DNA from 2 places in the Paenibacillus sp. FA6 genome. Region 2 is predicted to be linked to the other one. Evidence: riboswitches for the same ligand, from Rfam matches in the RefSeq annotation. Region 2 holds a riboswitch; the other holds the start of a gene.
The links. A riboswitch is a leader RNA that binds a small molecule or an ion and turns the genes downstream of it on or off. The one in region 2 is predicted to bind FMN.
Positions count from the first base shown of each region.

Region 1 (8,292 bases), 2.1 Mb from region 2:
TCGCTTCTAGAATTTGATGAAAGACGTTCAACCAATGATCTACTTTTCGTTTATTAACTTGGGTTTCGTTGTGTGCCTCTTTTTCTTGACCGATGTTCTTGCTCTTATCTACTTCTACCTTGATGCCTTTCTCCAAATTCTCAATCTTCAACATCGGCAATTCATAATGAAGACGGATTAAGCCATATAACATCCTAATTTTGAATACTACTTCATCATCTTTCCCTTTCTTCCTCACCCACACATCTACTTTAATCTTGGAGAAAAGAATAACAGCGATGAGTAGTAAGATTACAATGACAATTATCGTAACGATCCACACGTATTAACCCCCATGTATCTGCGAAATTGATCTTAGTTCTTAGTATGGCAATTATTCATAGGAATCATTCCGGAAGTTACTAGCGTGGGTGGGAAGGGAATGTGCATGGGCTATTAAAATCGTGTTCCTTGAATTATTCCTAGAGGATGGAACACGACTTTAAAGGCGGAACGTAAACTTTTCGCTCCATGCTCATTCCCTTCTCTTGTTCTATTCCGAGAAGGATGACTATTTTGTGGACGGTACCAAGATCGAAGTGAATGCCAAATAGCAGATCAGGTTAGGCACCTTGACCTGCTATTTTTCTGTACAATGGTCTCCATTTGGGAACTTTAGGTTTCATCACAGTTGATTAATTTGCTTTTGGCACAGCCACTTTTATGTTCTATGAATTTTTAACATCATCTAGTGTCAATTGACGCCCATCTAAGCGATCAAAGAGCATTTGCGTCTCTTCTTCAAGATTGTCCTTATTCTCAAAAAGAGAGGGCTCAGGCAATTCCTGGATGCCAGCCAATCCAAAGTAATGTAGAAATGATTTCGTTGTACCATAAAGAATCGGACGCCCAACAGCTTCAGCTCGCCCTTTCTCTTCAATCAGATCCTTATTGACAAGCGTATGAATAGCACGTTCAGTCTTGACTCCACGAATTTCTTCGATCTCCACACGCGTAATCGGTTGACGATAAGCCACAATCGCAAGTGTCTCAAGCGCTGCCTGTGAAAGTGACACACGAGAGGGAGAATAAGCTAATTTCTCGAAATATTCGGCGTGCTCTTGGTGTGTAGCCAACTGATAGTTACCGGCAATCTGAATCACTTGCAATCCCCGCTGTTGTCGTACGAAGTCATCCTTCATTTCTTCCAATGCATCTTTCACTAACTCATTACGTTGTTCTACAATTTCAGCAATTTGCTTTACACTAAGGCCTTCATCTCCTGCTAGAAAAAGAAGCCCCTCAATAATCGATTTCAATTTCGGGTATTCCATGTAATTCTTCTTCCCCTCTCCATTCCATGACAATGTCATCGAACAGTCTCTCCTGATAACACAATATTTGCTTCATCTTCATAAGTTCTAGAATAGCTAGAAACGTCACAACAATTTCATGACGAACCATATCCTCATGTAGTAGTTTGGAGAATAGTAGTTTACTACCTTTCCCCCCACGTTGTAGCGCTTCGACAACAGCGCGTATGCGGTCTTTGACCGTAATCTCATCTCTATGGATACGAGAATAAGAGTTACGCTTAACTACCTTACGCAAAGCCTTCTGAAAAGCAGCTACTAAATCTGCAGTATGTAACCCCAGAACTGGATTCACAGATTCGGTGGGCATCCATGTAGCCAAATCCTCTGGTTCTTTTGAAAACATAAGGCTTCTATCCGACTCGCGTTCATGGAGATGTTCGGCTATCCCTTTGTATTTACGATACTCTATGAGCTTCTGTATCAATTCCTCACGCGGATCATAATCATCATCCTCATAGAAATCGAAATCATCAAGTTCTATGATAGGTGGTTTAGGAAGCAATAATTTACTCTTAATAGATAGTAACGTTGCTGCCATCACAAGAAACTCACTCGTAACTTCCAGCTCAAGTTCCTGCATACTCAGCAAATAACTCATATACTGCTCTGTAATCTCTGTGACGGGGATATCCTGGATGTTGATTTCCGCTTTATCAATCAAATGTAGAAGCAAATCCAGCGGACCTTCAAATGTTTCCAGCTTATATAATACAGACATGATATATTCCTCCCGCCAACCATAATCAAAAATATAGTACCCTTTATTTAAAGGGTACTATATTAAATAAGCACTATTTAAACAGTTTCGTCAAGTTTGCCATTTCAATAGCAGAGATCGCTGAGTCATATCCTTTGTTACCCGCTTTCGTTCCCGCACGTTCAATGGCCTGTTCAATATTCTCAGTAGTAACGACTCCGAATATCGTTGGAATACCACTCTTCAAGTTAATAGCTGCTACGCCTTTTGCTACCTCATTACATACAATGTCATAATGCGATGTTGATCCACGAATTACTGTACCTAATGTAATGACAGCATCGTATTTTCCGCTATCCGCCATTTTTTGAGCAATAAGTGGAATCTCGAACACACCCGGTACCCATGCAACATCAATCTCATTATCTTGTACTCCATGTCTCTTCAATGCATCAAGAGCTCCATTAAGCAGCTTACTTGTTATGAATTCATTGAAACGACCTACAACTATACCATATTTCAATCCCTCGGATACTAAATTACCTTCGAAATAATGTGCCATAATAACTCATCTTCCCCTCAAATTATATTATATAGGTTGTTCACAAAGTCGACTTTGTGAACTCTCAATTATAGTTTTAAATCTTCATCTTGCTCAATATCATCGAATTTCATTAGATGACCCATTTTTGCTTGCTTCGTATGCAAATAATGTGTGTTATCTTCATTCTCTTCCATTTGAATAGGAACCCGCTCCACGACTTCGAGCCCGTACCCTTCTAATCCTTTTATTTTACGAGGATTATTAGTAAGGAGCCTGATCTGACGTACACCTAGATCCTTCAGAATCTGTGCACCAATGCCATAATCTCTTAGATCAGCTGGGAAACCTAACTTCAGATTAGCATCAACTGTGTCCAAACCTTCCTCTTGCAGTTTATAAGCTTTCAATTTGTTAAGCAGACCAATACCTCGACCTTCCTGACGCATATAGAGCAGAACACCACTACCTTCTGCTTCTATTTGGCGAAGTGCTGCCGCAAACTGTGGTCCACAGTCGCAACGATGAGAGTGAAATACATCTCCCGTCAAGCATTCGGAATGAACACGCACAAGTACGGGCTTATTCGGGTCAATCTCACCCTTAACCAATGCAAGATGCTCTTTGTCATCCACTTCGTTGGTATATGCAATCGCCTGGAATTCACCGAAATCCGTTGGCATGCGCACCGAAACTTCACGATTAACTAATCTTTCCTTATCATTACGATAATGAATCAATTCCTTGATATTAATAAGCTTCAAGTCCTGTTCACGAGCGATCGTAACCAGATCTGGCAGTCTTGCCATCGTACCATCTTCCTTAATAATCTCGCAGATGACAGCTGCGGGATATGAGCCACACATACGAGCCAAATCTACTGCTGCCTCCGTATGGCCTGCACGACGAAGAATACCACCCTTTTTAGCGATCAATGGGAACATATGTCCCGGTCTGCGGAAATCTTCTCTAGTTGCATTGGGGTCCATGATTGCCTTCACCGTTAATGAACGCTCATTAGCAGATATTCCCGTTGTAGTATCTTTATGGTCAATAGATACCGTAAAAGCAGTACCATGGTTATCCGTATTGTGTTCAACCATCGGTCTCAAATCCAATTCATCGGCACGTTCTTGAGTGATAGGCAAGCATACCAATCCACGGCCCTGACTAATCATGAAATTGATTACTTCCGGGGTTGCCTTTTCAGCGAGGGCAATGAAATCCCCTTCATTCTCACGGTCTTCATCATCTACGACGATAATGACCTTTCCACGCATCAGATCATATATGGCTTCTTCAATTGGATCAAAAATAATATCATTCTCCATCATCATTTCCTCCTAAAATTACACAAATCCATTTCGAGCTAAGGATTCCATGTTTATTCCTGCGTGTTCACTCTCATCTTGCTGTCCTGAAGATTTATAATGAAGCAAATGATCCACGTATTTACCAAGCACATCACATTCAATATTCACAGTATCACCAGCACGCTTATGATGCAGAACGGTCTGAGCCAACGTGTGCGGAATGATCGATACCTGAAATGTATTTCCACTCGTATGGATAACCGTGAGACTAATGCCATCAAGCGTTATCGAACCCTTAGGGATAATAAATTTAAGAATATTTGAACTTGCTGGTGTAATCTCATACACAACTGCATTCTGATTCTTGGTCACATGATGAATTGTCCCAATACCATCAACATGCCCCTGAACGATATGTCCACCAAAGCGTCCATTAGCTATCATCGCACGCTCTAAATTCACCTTGCTTCCCATCTGGAGATCTTTCAGGTTACTATTACGATATGTTTCAGGCATAACATCTACGGCAAATGATTGACTATCAATAGATGTTGCTGTAAGACATACCCCATTCACAGATACACTATCTCCGATCTTCAAATCGTCCATAATGATGGAAGCCGTAATATGCAGTACCATTGCTTCTCCACTTCGCGTAATTCCTCGAAGCGTACCTATCTCCTCAACTAACCCCGTAAACATGATATAACCTCCTTTCCAACAGATTAGGACCACACGGGTATGCCACTAATACACAGATTATCTCCCAGTTGCTCCACTTCCATTGATTCTAATCTAACAGCATCCTTCATCGATTCGCTTCCCTCAAAAGAGAAACTACTAGGGGAGTTCAAGCCTCCTACAATTTTGGGCGCTAAATAAAGTATAATTCGATCAACTAATTTAGCCTCTAGCATGGCACCATTCAAGGTTCCTCCTCCTTCAAGAAGAATTGAAGCTATCTGCATTGCACCAAGTTCCGCCATGGCTATAGATAGATCTACTCGCGGACCTTCACCACAAACAAGTACAATAACACCCGCTTGCTTAAGACGTTCTGCCTTCACAACATCCATCTGCTCTGTAGTTAATATGATACTTTGTGCTAATCCATCGTTTACAATATTAGATTCCAATGGCGTGCGTAACTGTGAATCTACAATAATACGTATCGGATTCAACCCTCCCGTTGCCAGGCGTGTTGTCAAATGTGGATTGTCCATTATAACCGTCTCTACCCCAACCATGATGCCTTGATGACGATGACGGAGTGTATGTACCTGTTCACGCGAAGCTTCGTTGGAAATCCATTTGCTATCTCCTGTTTTGGAGGCAATCCTACCGTCCAACGTGCTAGCAGTCTTCAAGGTAACGAATGGAATCCTTGTTGTAATATATTTAATGAATTTCTCATTTAGTTTCAATGCTCGATCTTGAAGTAATCCGACTTCAACCTCAATCCCTTGCTCACGCAGCATAGCGATCCCTTTGCCAGCCACCTGTGCATTTGGGTCTTGAGTAGCTACCACGACGCGTCGGACACCATCTCGAATCAAACGCTCACTACAGGGCGGTGTTGCTCCATAATGGCTACAAGGTTCCAGGGTAACATAGACGGTACTCCCTAATGCCTTCTCGCCAGCCATATTCAATGCATGGACCTCTGCATGTGGGGTTCCCAGCTCCAAATGCGTTCCTAAACCAGCCAGGACCCCGTCCTTTACGACGACGCAACCTACGACAGGATTAATACGAGTCTGTCCTTGAGCTCGTTCTGCCATATCTAGTGCGAGCGACATGTAGAACTCATCATTCATAATTTCCACTGTATACTTCACCCCATCCTTCTATACACCATGCTGACATAGATGAATTGCAAAAAATCAAAAATACCCCGCAACAGATGATATCCATTCATCCGATACAGGGCTTGGTTATGAGAGTAATGTAGAGTACACAAAAATAAAGCAACGGAATCATTCAACAAATAATCCACACATGACAAATAACATCATTGTGTATATATTGTGAAATCAGTCACGTACATCGGTGCCTTATTTATTATGTTACCGTACGCGATCACTTAAGTGAATTGCGCAAGTTGCTCTCCTTCTCCCATCCAGACTATACTGTCGGTCCTAGATTCACACTAGGTCAACCATATGCTACGTACATCAGCGTATGGGTCACGGACTAAGCCATATCATATTCATTGGTATGAATTATAATAAGGCAACACCGCCGGTAGGGAATTTCACCCAACCCCGAAGGATAAATCAATATGAAATTGTATTTATGTACGAATTTTACCATCAACAAAATAAAAATACAAGAGTATCACTATATTTATTATAGCAAGTTACAATTGAACCGCAAAGTGAAATGACATTCTTGATCCCGTTTCAAACCTTTCATCACGCTGTTGTAATACTGTATCTTCACTTCCCTCGATACCCTTGCGGTGTCATTCCTTCCTGCTTCTTGAATACTTTGCTGAAATATTTGACGTCCCGGAAGCCGACCATTTCTGAGATTTGTGAGATTTTGAAATGCGGATTCTCTAATAGTAGCTTGGCCTTATCAATCCGATACTTAGCGATATAGTCTGAGAAGTTGATGCCCTGCTCCTGCTTGAATTTACGTGAAATGTATTCACGGCTAACTGAGAAGTGTCGCGCAACCTCCTGTAAGGATAGGTCGGACATGTAGTGTTTCTCGATGTACTTAACGATCTGGCTCATCGTCTTAAACTCGCTACCTTGCCAAGAAAGCAACTCTTGAGACAGGCGTAGCATGAAGTCGTACGACCAATCGCGCCAGGCAAACAGGGAGAAGGAGTAACCGTTCGTGAAGGGCGCAGGATGTAGCACATCGGAGCTCTCGAACGCAGTAATAGCATTCTCTGCATCATCACCGACATTCTCACGGAGCAGTTGAGAACGAAACAGTAGCGCATCAGCTTTCCATAAGGATAACATTTCCGGGGTAACGATACCGCTGCGGCTTAACTCTTCGATCCAGCGTTTGGAGGTCGCTTGCAACTGCACGGGTTGCCCACTCATCACAGACGTCTTCCAATCATCGCTCATATTCGAAAACGAGCCTTTAGAGGGAGTAATGTCTGTATTATTACTGTGCACATAATCCTCAGGCTTCAATAGATTGCGGTGGCGTAGCGCTGCATCCGCCTCTTCGTATTGAATGGGAAGGCTCTGTGGTAGCAGGCCTGCATTGCCTACCCCCCAATGTACTCGGCGCTGCAAAGTATAGTAAATCCCTTGATTGATGTCTACGATAAGCTCAGTGGCGGCCTCGGAATTCTCCCATAAAATGATGGCAATCTCAGCCGGAGCACCCCAATAACGAAAGGCGACACCCCGCTTCCCATTCTTCATAAATTCATTACAGATGTTCACGATAGCATAGTGTAGGAGATCGCTATCATTGCCGAATCGCTTAAATAAAGGACCATCTCCTGTATCCATTTGTAGCAGCATGAGACGCCCTGAAACTACACTTTCCGGCACGACTCCCTCCAGACGCAATCTACGGAGTGATGCCTCAGCAGTTATAGGCTCATCAATCAAGGAAGAGAGCAGGCGCTCACCGTAAATTGGTTTGAACTCATTCAGCTGTATATTTTGCTGCTGCTGGGTATTACGCCCCTGCTCCTCCTGATTCCAGCTCGTGACTGCTTTGGAAACCGCCGCATTGATCGCTTCCGGATCTATCGGCTTAAGGATATAATCAATTCCGCCGTGGCGAACGGTATGCCTAACGAAATCAAAATCATCATGCCCACTGACAACAATGAACTTGACACTCACGGCAAATTCGCTTACCCACGCCATTAGCTCTAGACCATTTCCCGCCTCCATCATCATATCCATAATAACGATAGCGGGCCTCATTATACGGATACGTTCGATCGCTTCCGTGCCACTCTCAGCTTCTTCAATTTCATCAATACCATGACGCTCCCAATCTACGAGCAGGCGTACTGCTTTTCTAACCCGAGCTTCATCATCTACAATTAATGCCCTCACTTATACTTCACGCTCCGATTCAGACTGTAATCTCAAACTAATGCGAATTCCAACGGGCTTGATATTATCCACAATGATAACTGCATCAGGACCGCATACCATCCGCAGTCGTGTCAGTACATTTACTAATCCAATTCCCGAAGAATCAGAAGCTTCTCTTACCGCATCACCCTGAACAACCGTATAAATACTTCCGGAGCTTTGAAGCTGCCACTTCAACGTTTCAAGACGGGATGCAGATATTGAGGCCCCATTGTTTTCAATGTCTATTTGTACCTGTCCGTCTGCCAGTCCTTTAGCTGTAAGCAATAATAAACCGTCCGATCGTGTACGGTCCATA
Region 1 covers NZ_CP188820.1:2,568,090-2,576,381, forward strand. Annotated here, with positions in the region: gene ACP8HI_RS12075 (DUF2953 domain-containing protein) at 1-322, opposite strand, end outside; gene scpB (SMC-Scp complex subunit ScpB) at 708-1,313, opposite strand; gene ACP8HI_RS12085 (segregation and condensation protein A) at 1,282-2,073, opposite strand; gene ribH (6,7-dimethyl-8-ribityllumazine synthase) at 2,147-2,614, opposite strand; gene ACP8HI_RS12095 (bifunctional 3,4-dihydroxy-2-butanone-4-phosphate synthase/GTP cyclohydrolase II) at 2,683-3,924, opposite strand; gene ACP8HI_RS12100 (riboflavin synthase) at 3,943-4,608, opposite strand; gene ribD (bifunctional diaminohydroxyphosphoribosylaminopyrimidine deaminase/5-amino-6-(5-phosphoribosylamino)uracil reductase RibD) at 4,632-5,732, opposite strand; FMN riboswitch at 6,010-6,182, opposite strand; gene ACP8HI_RS12110 (response regulator transcription factor) at 6,345-7,952, opposite strand; gene ACP8HI_RS12115 (cache domain-containing sensor histidine kinase) at 7,953-8,292, opposite strand, start outside.
Region 1: it holds a riboswitch for FMN, as region 2 does, so the genes downstream of both, ribD (bifunctional diaminohydroxyphosphoribosylaminopyrimidine deaminase/5-amino-6-(5-phosphoribosylamino)uracil reductase RibD) here and ACP8HI_RS02200 (DMT family transporter) in region 2, are expected to answer to the same signal.

Region 2 (8,292 bases):
AGAGGGGGAGGGTATCACTTTTTCGTAGAAATAGGGTTCTTCCATTTTGAAGCGGGATATGTCAAACTTTGAAATAGGAATTCAACTAGAGTTCAAGGTGACTATGATCCCTAAATCTGCTTATGGAAAGGGAATATGATGAATAGACGGTTAGTACTCATGATGTGTATGGTTGTATTGTTCAGCTTATTGTTTATAGGTTGCGAGTCTGTTCAGACAACGGAGACTTCTGTCCCCCCCTCAGATACGGGCAATTCAGAGATATCCATACAGGACAATGAATCCGTTGAACTGATTGAATCATTGTATTCATCTGAGCCGATTAGGCTAGGATTTTCTCAGTTGGGTTCGGAAAGTGATTGGCGTAGAGCTAACACGAACTCGGTGAAGGAATCTGCAAAGGAAGCCGGGATTACGCTATTATTCGAGAATGCGGAGCAATCCCAGGAGAAGCAATTTGAAGCGATCCGTTCTTTTATCCAACAAAAGGTGGATGTCATTGCGATTGCACCAGTCGTACAATCCGGGTGGGAGCCTATTCTTCTCGAAGTGAAGCAAGCTGGAATACCTGTGATCATAGCGGATCGTTCCGTTAATGTGAGTGATCCATCCCTTTATGTGACGTTTATTGGCTCAGACTTTTATGATGAAGGTCGTAAAGCAGGCAAGTACTTGTTGGATAAAATGAGGGAGAAACCTGGGCCTATCGGGATCGTAGAACTACAAGGAACGATGGACTCTACTCCGACTATTGAGCGAAAGAATGGTTTCCGAGAGATCATTACTTCTCGCCCCGATTTTAAAATATTGAAGAGTAAATCGGCCAACTTCACCCTTGAAGAGGGTAAAGAAGTGATGCAGTCAATCATAGAAGAACAAGGTAAAGATATAGATGTATTGTTCTCACATAACGATGATATGGCGCTAGGTGCAATTGAAGCTATTGAGGCGGCTGGTTTGCGTCCGGGCATAGATATTATCATCATATCTGTAGATGGAACACGTAAGTCTTTTGAAATGATGGTCGAAGGTAAAATCAATGCTGTTGTCGAATGCAACCCGCTATTAGGAATGAATCTGATGCAGGCTGTTCAAGAGATCATCGGGGGCAAGAACCTACCGAAACGTATAGTGCTTCCAGAGAGCATTTATACTCAGGCTGTTGCGGAACGAGAAGTAAATAATAGAAAGTACTAATATATGATCCTCCGACCCAGTTATGGGAATGGGGGATTTTTATTGTAATATCTGTAACTTAATCATGTGAGAGACGTCTATACAGTATAGTGCACGCTAGATAGAGACCTATAAATTGGAAGAGGTGGATGGGTTGAGAAAGCTTTTATTTACAAGCTTAATTTGGTTGATGTTGGTTGTTGTTGTTGGATGTAGTAATAATACACAAGAGTACTCAGGGAAAGTGGAAGCGGAAGTAACATTACGACAGTATACGGATGCCATAGCAGATCAAGATGCTGGAGCGTTATTTGAATTATACGGTGGTAGCTATGAGTGGATAGGAAGTTTTTTGGGAGGATTCTTGCCTGAATTAGATCTAGAAGATAAGAAGAACTTATTTGAAGCTTATGTCGTGCAAGGGTTAGTACCTAGAATCTCTCTTAACGAAATGTTAGAACAAAAAGAAGTAAATAAAGAAGAATATATATTTGAGGTTAATTATCTAAATGAAGATGGATCAGCATTCGTAACCAGGGAAGTCGATACGATAAAAGATAAAGAGTTTACTTATACCGTGAAAAAAGTCGATGGAAAGTTTAAAGTAATGGAACTTCCTCCTTACCAACCATAATAGAGGAAGCTAGATATAATCGTATTAAATCTCCCTTAGCGGGAGGTTTTTTAACATAATAGAAAGTATAAGCTTTTTGGAGGACTTCCCGCTCTACCCTTTATGATTATTGAAAGTCTATATAAGGTGTTGAAATCACTTGAATAGCCGATACGACACCCACCAAATTCGATCCATATTCCATGAAAGATCATAAATTGCGGATGTAATTCAGTGGAATAGGCATAGAGTGGGGATGTTAGTGTGACGAACAATGCTTCGCGCATGAAGGTAGTGAAGGTGAGGCTAGAATAGATGCATAAAGTACTTTTAATTAGCAGGAAAAGTAGGGGAAGAGAGAATTAGTTGTAAAAACAACAGTTAAAAATGGCGATAACGCTGAAAAGTGGAATTTCCAGTAATTTAGATGTACTCCATGCAACTAAAGTTAGCTTCAGAGGGATTGGGTTGAATGTAGTTGTACTTATTACACCTAATAGTGAATGGTGGAGGCGGAAGGCGTTTCTTTAATAAAAGCAATTTGACAATCATTACTGAAACAATTATAGTTACAGTATAGCTTTCGAAAAGTTATTAAATAGATATTATTCTCAAACTAACTTAAATGGTGGTGATTTGTAATGAGTATTGAAATAGGTGATTGGGTCAAGGGAAATACAAATCAAGGCGAATTAATACATGGTTTTATCGATTCAATAAATTTGTTAGCTGGCACTATGGGAATACATGTGATTGCCTCGGATCACGAAACGGTGATTGGTACAACTATTGATGTACGTAATCAAGGTGTGAAAAAGCTCCAAGAGAGTTCCTTAGATAATAGTGAGCAATTAAAGAATCTAATCGATATCGCATTATTGGCTAAAGATGAACAATGGTTCATGGAATTAACCGATCAATTAAACTCAATTCATCATGCATCCAATTCACATATAGAGGATTATTTGATTACAGATATGAAGAGCAATCGATTAGGAATATTGTAAATGGCACATGATGGGGCCAATGGATACCTAAAAGTGATATGAAGTATCGCTAGCATCAAAAGCATAAACTCCTTGAAAAAGGACGACATAGTCGTCTCTGCTTGAAATATAGGAAAGTATAAGTTTTCGTTACTTTTATCTCCTATATTTTTGGACAAACGGTCCTTCTTCGCATAAGCGAAGGACGGCGTAGCCGTTTATCTTTATCTAGATTGAGAGATGGGTGCATCTGTGTTAATATGGAAGTAACTATAATGATCGGAGGGTTCTCGAAGAGATGAATGATACAATCCGTTTTCAACCTTTGTACCACTAATTGAATAGTGCAAAGGCTCTGCTACTGTGCAGGGCGAACGGGATTGGTCTGTATATTTCTAGAGAACTCCATTTATTGCGAATAATCGCATCAATAAAGAGGAGGGCGACCCCGCCCTCTTTTTGTTGTATTTATGGATAATTACCCCTACAATCATCCATACCATGGCTTATTAGACCGAAGGATCTTTCATTTTTGTGTATACATATATGAAAGGTCATCTTTTAGGTAAAGATGGATATATCCCGTTCGCTTAACCACAGGAGATTAGCCTGAGGTTTTTTATTATGAACTTAAAGGAGATTAAATTAATGGAAGAATTGCAACAGCGAGCGATCCTGGTAGGTGTCAATGTGAAGCATCAAGAGGATTTCGAATACTCTATGGAGGAACTAGGGAACTTGGCTTCGGCTTGTCATGTAGAAGTTGTAGAACAGCTGACACAAAACTTAGAGAAAGTGAATAAAACTCACTATATTGGAAAAGGGAAAGTACAGGACCTCAGAGCATTGTATGAGGAGCAGGAAGCAAACATGGTTATTTTTAACGATGAATTGTCTCCCTCCCAAATTCGTAATCTGGAAGCAGACTTACAATGTAAGGTGATTGATCGGACTATTCTAATCCTAGATATATTTGAGAAGCGGGCAAAGACAAGGGAAGCTCAACTTCAAGTGGAGGTAGCCCAACTGCAGTATATGCTTCCTAGATTAATCGGTTTGCGTGAATCCTTGGGCCGGCAAGGTGGAGGTGTTGGTACCAAGAATAAAGGTGTTGGGGAGACGAAGCTTGAGCTTGATCGTCGTAGAATAGAGGATAAAATCAGCGCTTTGAACAAAGAACTGGAGACACTCGTATCTCAACGCCAAACCCAACGCAAGCAGCGCCAAAGAAATAAGCTTCCAGTCGTATCACTAGTTGGCTACACAAACGCAGGGAAATCAACGATCATGAATGCTTTGGTAGAGTCGTTCAGTCCATCCGGTAACAAGTTGGTGTTTGAGAAGGATATGTTGTTCGCGACACTGGAAACCTCGGTTCGTAATATACATCTCGAAGATAATAAGTCCTTTCTACTGACAGACACGGTCGGATTTGTAAGTAAACTTCCTCATCATCTTATCAAGGCGTTTCGATCTACGCTTGAAGAAGTGGCAGAAGCCGATCTGTTGATTCATGTGATTGATTATTCTAACGCTAAGTATGAGCAGTTGATGAATATTACAGAACATACATTAGAAGAGATCGGTATTACAAATATTGAAACGATCCTTGCGTACAATAAATGTGATGTGGTCGATTGTGAAATTCCAGTAGTAGATGGTGATAGTATTTACCTTGCGGCGAAGCCGAGAGTGGGTATATCCGAACTTGTGGACTTGATTAGATCACATATCTTTAAAGATTATATACAGTGTGTGATGCTGATTCCTTTTGATCAAGGGCAAGTGGTTTCCTATTTAAATGAACATGCACATGTGATCTCTACTGAATATGATCATGAGGGTACACGATTGACACTCGAATGCAGAGCGATGGATGTTGAGAAGTATCGTGAGTACGTAGTCTGAATTGATGCAGGACGAATGGAATAATATTTAAACATAGAAAACAAGGCTCCCTGGAATCTTCTAGGGGAGCCTTGTTTTCTATTGAAGCTTTATTTACTTCGCGATGAGATCCTCAGGATTAGAGGGTGTATTTGACGTGTTCGGTGCTTCTCCGAAAGGAAGCATTAATGAGGAAGGATCGGACTGATCAATAGAAGTTGCTTCGTATTGTGCCACTGCCTTATATTTCGCAGATAAGTAAGTGACAGCCGTAGATTTAGAAATAACCTGAGTATACATAAGGTCAGGGTCTGGATTATTAATAACATAGTACACGGTTGCTGTTAGATCAGGGCCAAATTCTATTCGTTCAATGGAGGCCGAGTATCCTGGATTAGGAAGATCATGCACTGTGAGCGATACCTTGTTCACGTCCTGGGTTACTTTCTCAATAGAAATGCTGGTCTTGTAGGTCTTTTTAGGCGCAATGACTTTTTGCTCGGGTACAATTTTTTTAGCAAATTCAGATGAATTATAAATCATGATAGCTGCTTCAGAGCGAGTTATTCCATCGTTTGGCCGGAAACCATTATTTTCGCTTAAAGTAATAATCCCCGTATTAAGTAGCGTCTGTAGGCTGTTCGAAACTTCTGATGAAAGATTCTCCCCATCTGAGATATGGACGTACATTAAAGTTACTGGAAAGTTACCTTTCGTCAAAAGAGATTGGTTAACTAAGTGTGCAAATTGTGCTCGAGTTATTGTGTCGCTAGGATTAACTGTCTTATCTACAGCAAGGCCATTGTCATGAGCAATAAGGAATGCCTTGGCATACCATGCGTCATCAGCTACTTTGTCGAAGTGGTCACTTGCCTTAGATGGATGGTTATCCAACTGTAAGTTGAAGGCGTTGATTAGGAACTGAAGTCCCTGAGCATATGTGACCTTGGACTTGGGAGCGAATAGTTCAGTACTAATACCATTAATGATATTTGAATTTCTTAGAGAATTGATTTTTGCTTCAGCCGGATCACCTGACAGATCGGAGAAAGCAAGTGCTGAACTACCAAGTGATAGCGATGTTGCCAGGACACTACAAATGATAGCTAACTTTGTAACATTGAATTTAGATTTTTGTTTATTCATTTTATATCACCTCTACTTATATAGATGGAGAATACTTGTAAAAGGTTGCAGTGTGGCGTCAACTTTTTTTATTCTATTGAAAATGCATGCTAGAGGTAATGGATTCATGAAATGTAAGAATAAAGTAGTTTGCAGAAATAAATCATTGACTAATCTCATTGTGAGTATTTTAATAGAGGATATAGCATTTTACAAATTGAATATGGATCTTCGGGGTAGGTGAAATTCCTAACCGGCGGTGAGAGTTCCTGTTTATGATGAACTTCTAGCCCGCGACTCGTCATCATGAAGATGGTGGCGACTGACTTGGTGTGATTCCAAGGCCGACGGTAAAGTCCGGATGGGAGAAGATCAAGCAAATGCATGACGTGTTTTTTGAAAATATAAGAAAGTATAAGTTTCACTTGATACTCTATTCCTTATATTTCCGCTGAAACGGGTGCCGTCTTTGAAAAAGGACGGCATAGCCGTTTCTACTTGTGCGCACAAGCTTATTTGATCAGCCCCCGTAAATGTCGATAACTATCGAATGCGGGGGTTTTCTTTTGTAAGACCCCATATTCAGAGTAAGGGGACAGAGAGAGTGGACAATGTAGTGGAGAGTGTGAAGCCTGTTGCATCTGTAAGAGAAAAGCCTTCAAAGAGTGGGTTTTGGCTAGTAGTATTGGGAGCAGCTCTATGGGGAGTGGATCCTCTATTTCGAATTATTTTATTAGATTCACTTACTTCAACCCAGATTGTATTGCTTGAACATATGATTATTGTTGTGTTTGTTGCTCCGGTGCTATGGAAGAATCGCTACGAACTCCGTGGATTACGGATGAGACATGTTGTGGCGCTTCTGTTTATATCTTGGGGCGGTTCAGCCATTGCGACGATACTGTTTACTATGGGATTGGCTAATGGGAACATTAATGCTGTACTGTTGCTTCAAAAGCTTCAACCGTTGTTTGCCATTATCTTGGCGAGAATACTATTGAAAGAACGACTTCCAAAGAATTTCTCCAAACTGTTTCTTTTAGCGATAATCGGTACTTATTTGCTCACATTTGGATTTGCAGTACCAGTAGGTCATTGGAATGATTTTGTTAAAGTAGGTAGCTTGTTTTCGCTAGGCGCTGCTGCTCTATGGGGCGGATCGACTGTGATGGGGCGTTTAATGGTTGGCCAGATGAAGTATGAGACTGTCACTTCCTTAAGGTTCATACTGGCATTGCCTTTGCTACTCTTTATTACTTGGGGTGAAGGAGGAGTGTGGAGTTTACCAATCGGATCGACTGCTATGGTATGGGTATCTTTGAATCTGGTGGGTCAAGCTCTATTACCTGGTCTGCTCAGTCTCCTGGTTTACTATAAGGGGTTAACGACTACGAAAGCGTCGGTTGCGACATTGGCAGAGTTAAGTTTCCCGATGGTAGGCGTGCTGATTAATTGGATTGCATTCCGAGAGGTGATCACGCAACCACAACTGATTGGTTTTATTCTGATCTGGGTAGCTCTGTTTGCAATCTCTAGACAAGATGGTGAGACGACGCTTGTTTAACGACTAAACCATATCTCTTTGCAACCATAGAAACTGTGGGGCAGAGAGATTGTTTTGTTTATATTGAATCTTTAAATTGTAAAAAAATATGACTTGCGCTGATAGAGGATGGCATGTTATATTATAAATCCGGTCAGCGAGAAAATAAAAAATGTCTAACAAAGACATTAAAAAAAGACTTGCATTATTAAACCGGATGCGATATGATATAAAAGTTGTCACCGAGACACACTGGTGATTAACGAAAGAGAAATTGATCTTTGAAAACTGAACAACGAGTGAGTGGTTTTCACGAAAGTGAGAACAAACAAATGAGAAATCATTTGGATTGAGAATGAATAATTCTCGTCAGTATGTTTCATAATGAGCATAATCGCTCTTTTCATTAACTTGGAGAGTTTGATCCTGGCTCAGGACGAACGCTGGCGGCGTGCCTAATACATGCAAGTCGAGCGGAGATTTCAGAAGTGCTTGCACTTCTGAGATTTCAGCGGCGGACGGGTGAGTAACACGTAGGTAACCTGCCTGTAAGACTGGGATAACTATCGGAAACGGTAGCTAATACCGGATAACTTATTTCTTCACATGAAGAGATACTGAAAGGCGGAGTAATCTGCCACTTATAGATGGACCTGCGGCGCATTAGCTAGTTGGTGAGGTAATGGCTCACCAAGGCGACGATGCGTAGCCGACCTGAGAGGGTGAACGGCCACACTGGGACTGAGACACGGCCCAGACTCCTACGGGAGGCAGCAGTAGGGAATCTTCCGCAATGGACGAAAGTCTGACGGAGCAACGCCGCGTGAGTGATGAAGGTTTTCGGATCGTAAAGCTCTGTTGCCAGGGAAGAACACTTGGGAGAGTAACTGCTCTCAAGGTGACGGTACCTGAGAAGAAAGCCCCGGCTAACTACGTGCCAGCAGCCGCGGTAATACGTAGGG
Region 2 covers NZ_CP188820.1:482,480-490,771, forward strand. Annotated here, with positions in the region: gene ACP8HI_RS02170 (ABC transporter substrate-binding protein) at 136-1,197, shown strand; gene ACP8HI_RS02175 (hypothetical protein) at 1,331-1,810, shown strand; gene ACP8HI_RS02180 (hypothetical protein) at 2,177-2,320, shown strand; gene ACP8HI_RS02185 (IDEAL domain-containing protein) at 2,431-2,796, shown strand; gene hflX (GTPase HflX) at 3,424-4,683, shown strand; gene ACP8HI_RS02195 (S-layer homology domain-containing protein) at 4,777-5,808, opposite strand; FMN riboswitch at 6,011-6,164, shown strand; gene ACP8HI_RS02200 (DMT family transporter) at 6,392-7,351, shown strand; rRNA gene ACP8HI_RS02205 (16S ribosomal RNA) at 7,739-8,292, shown strand, end outside.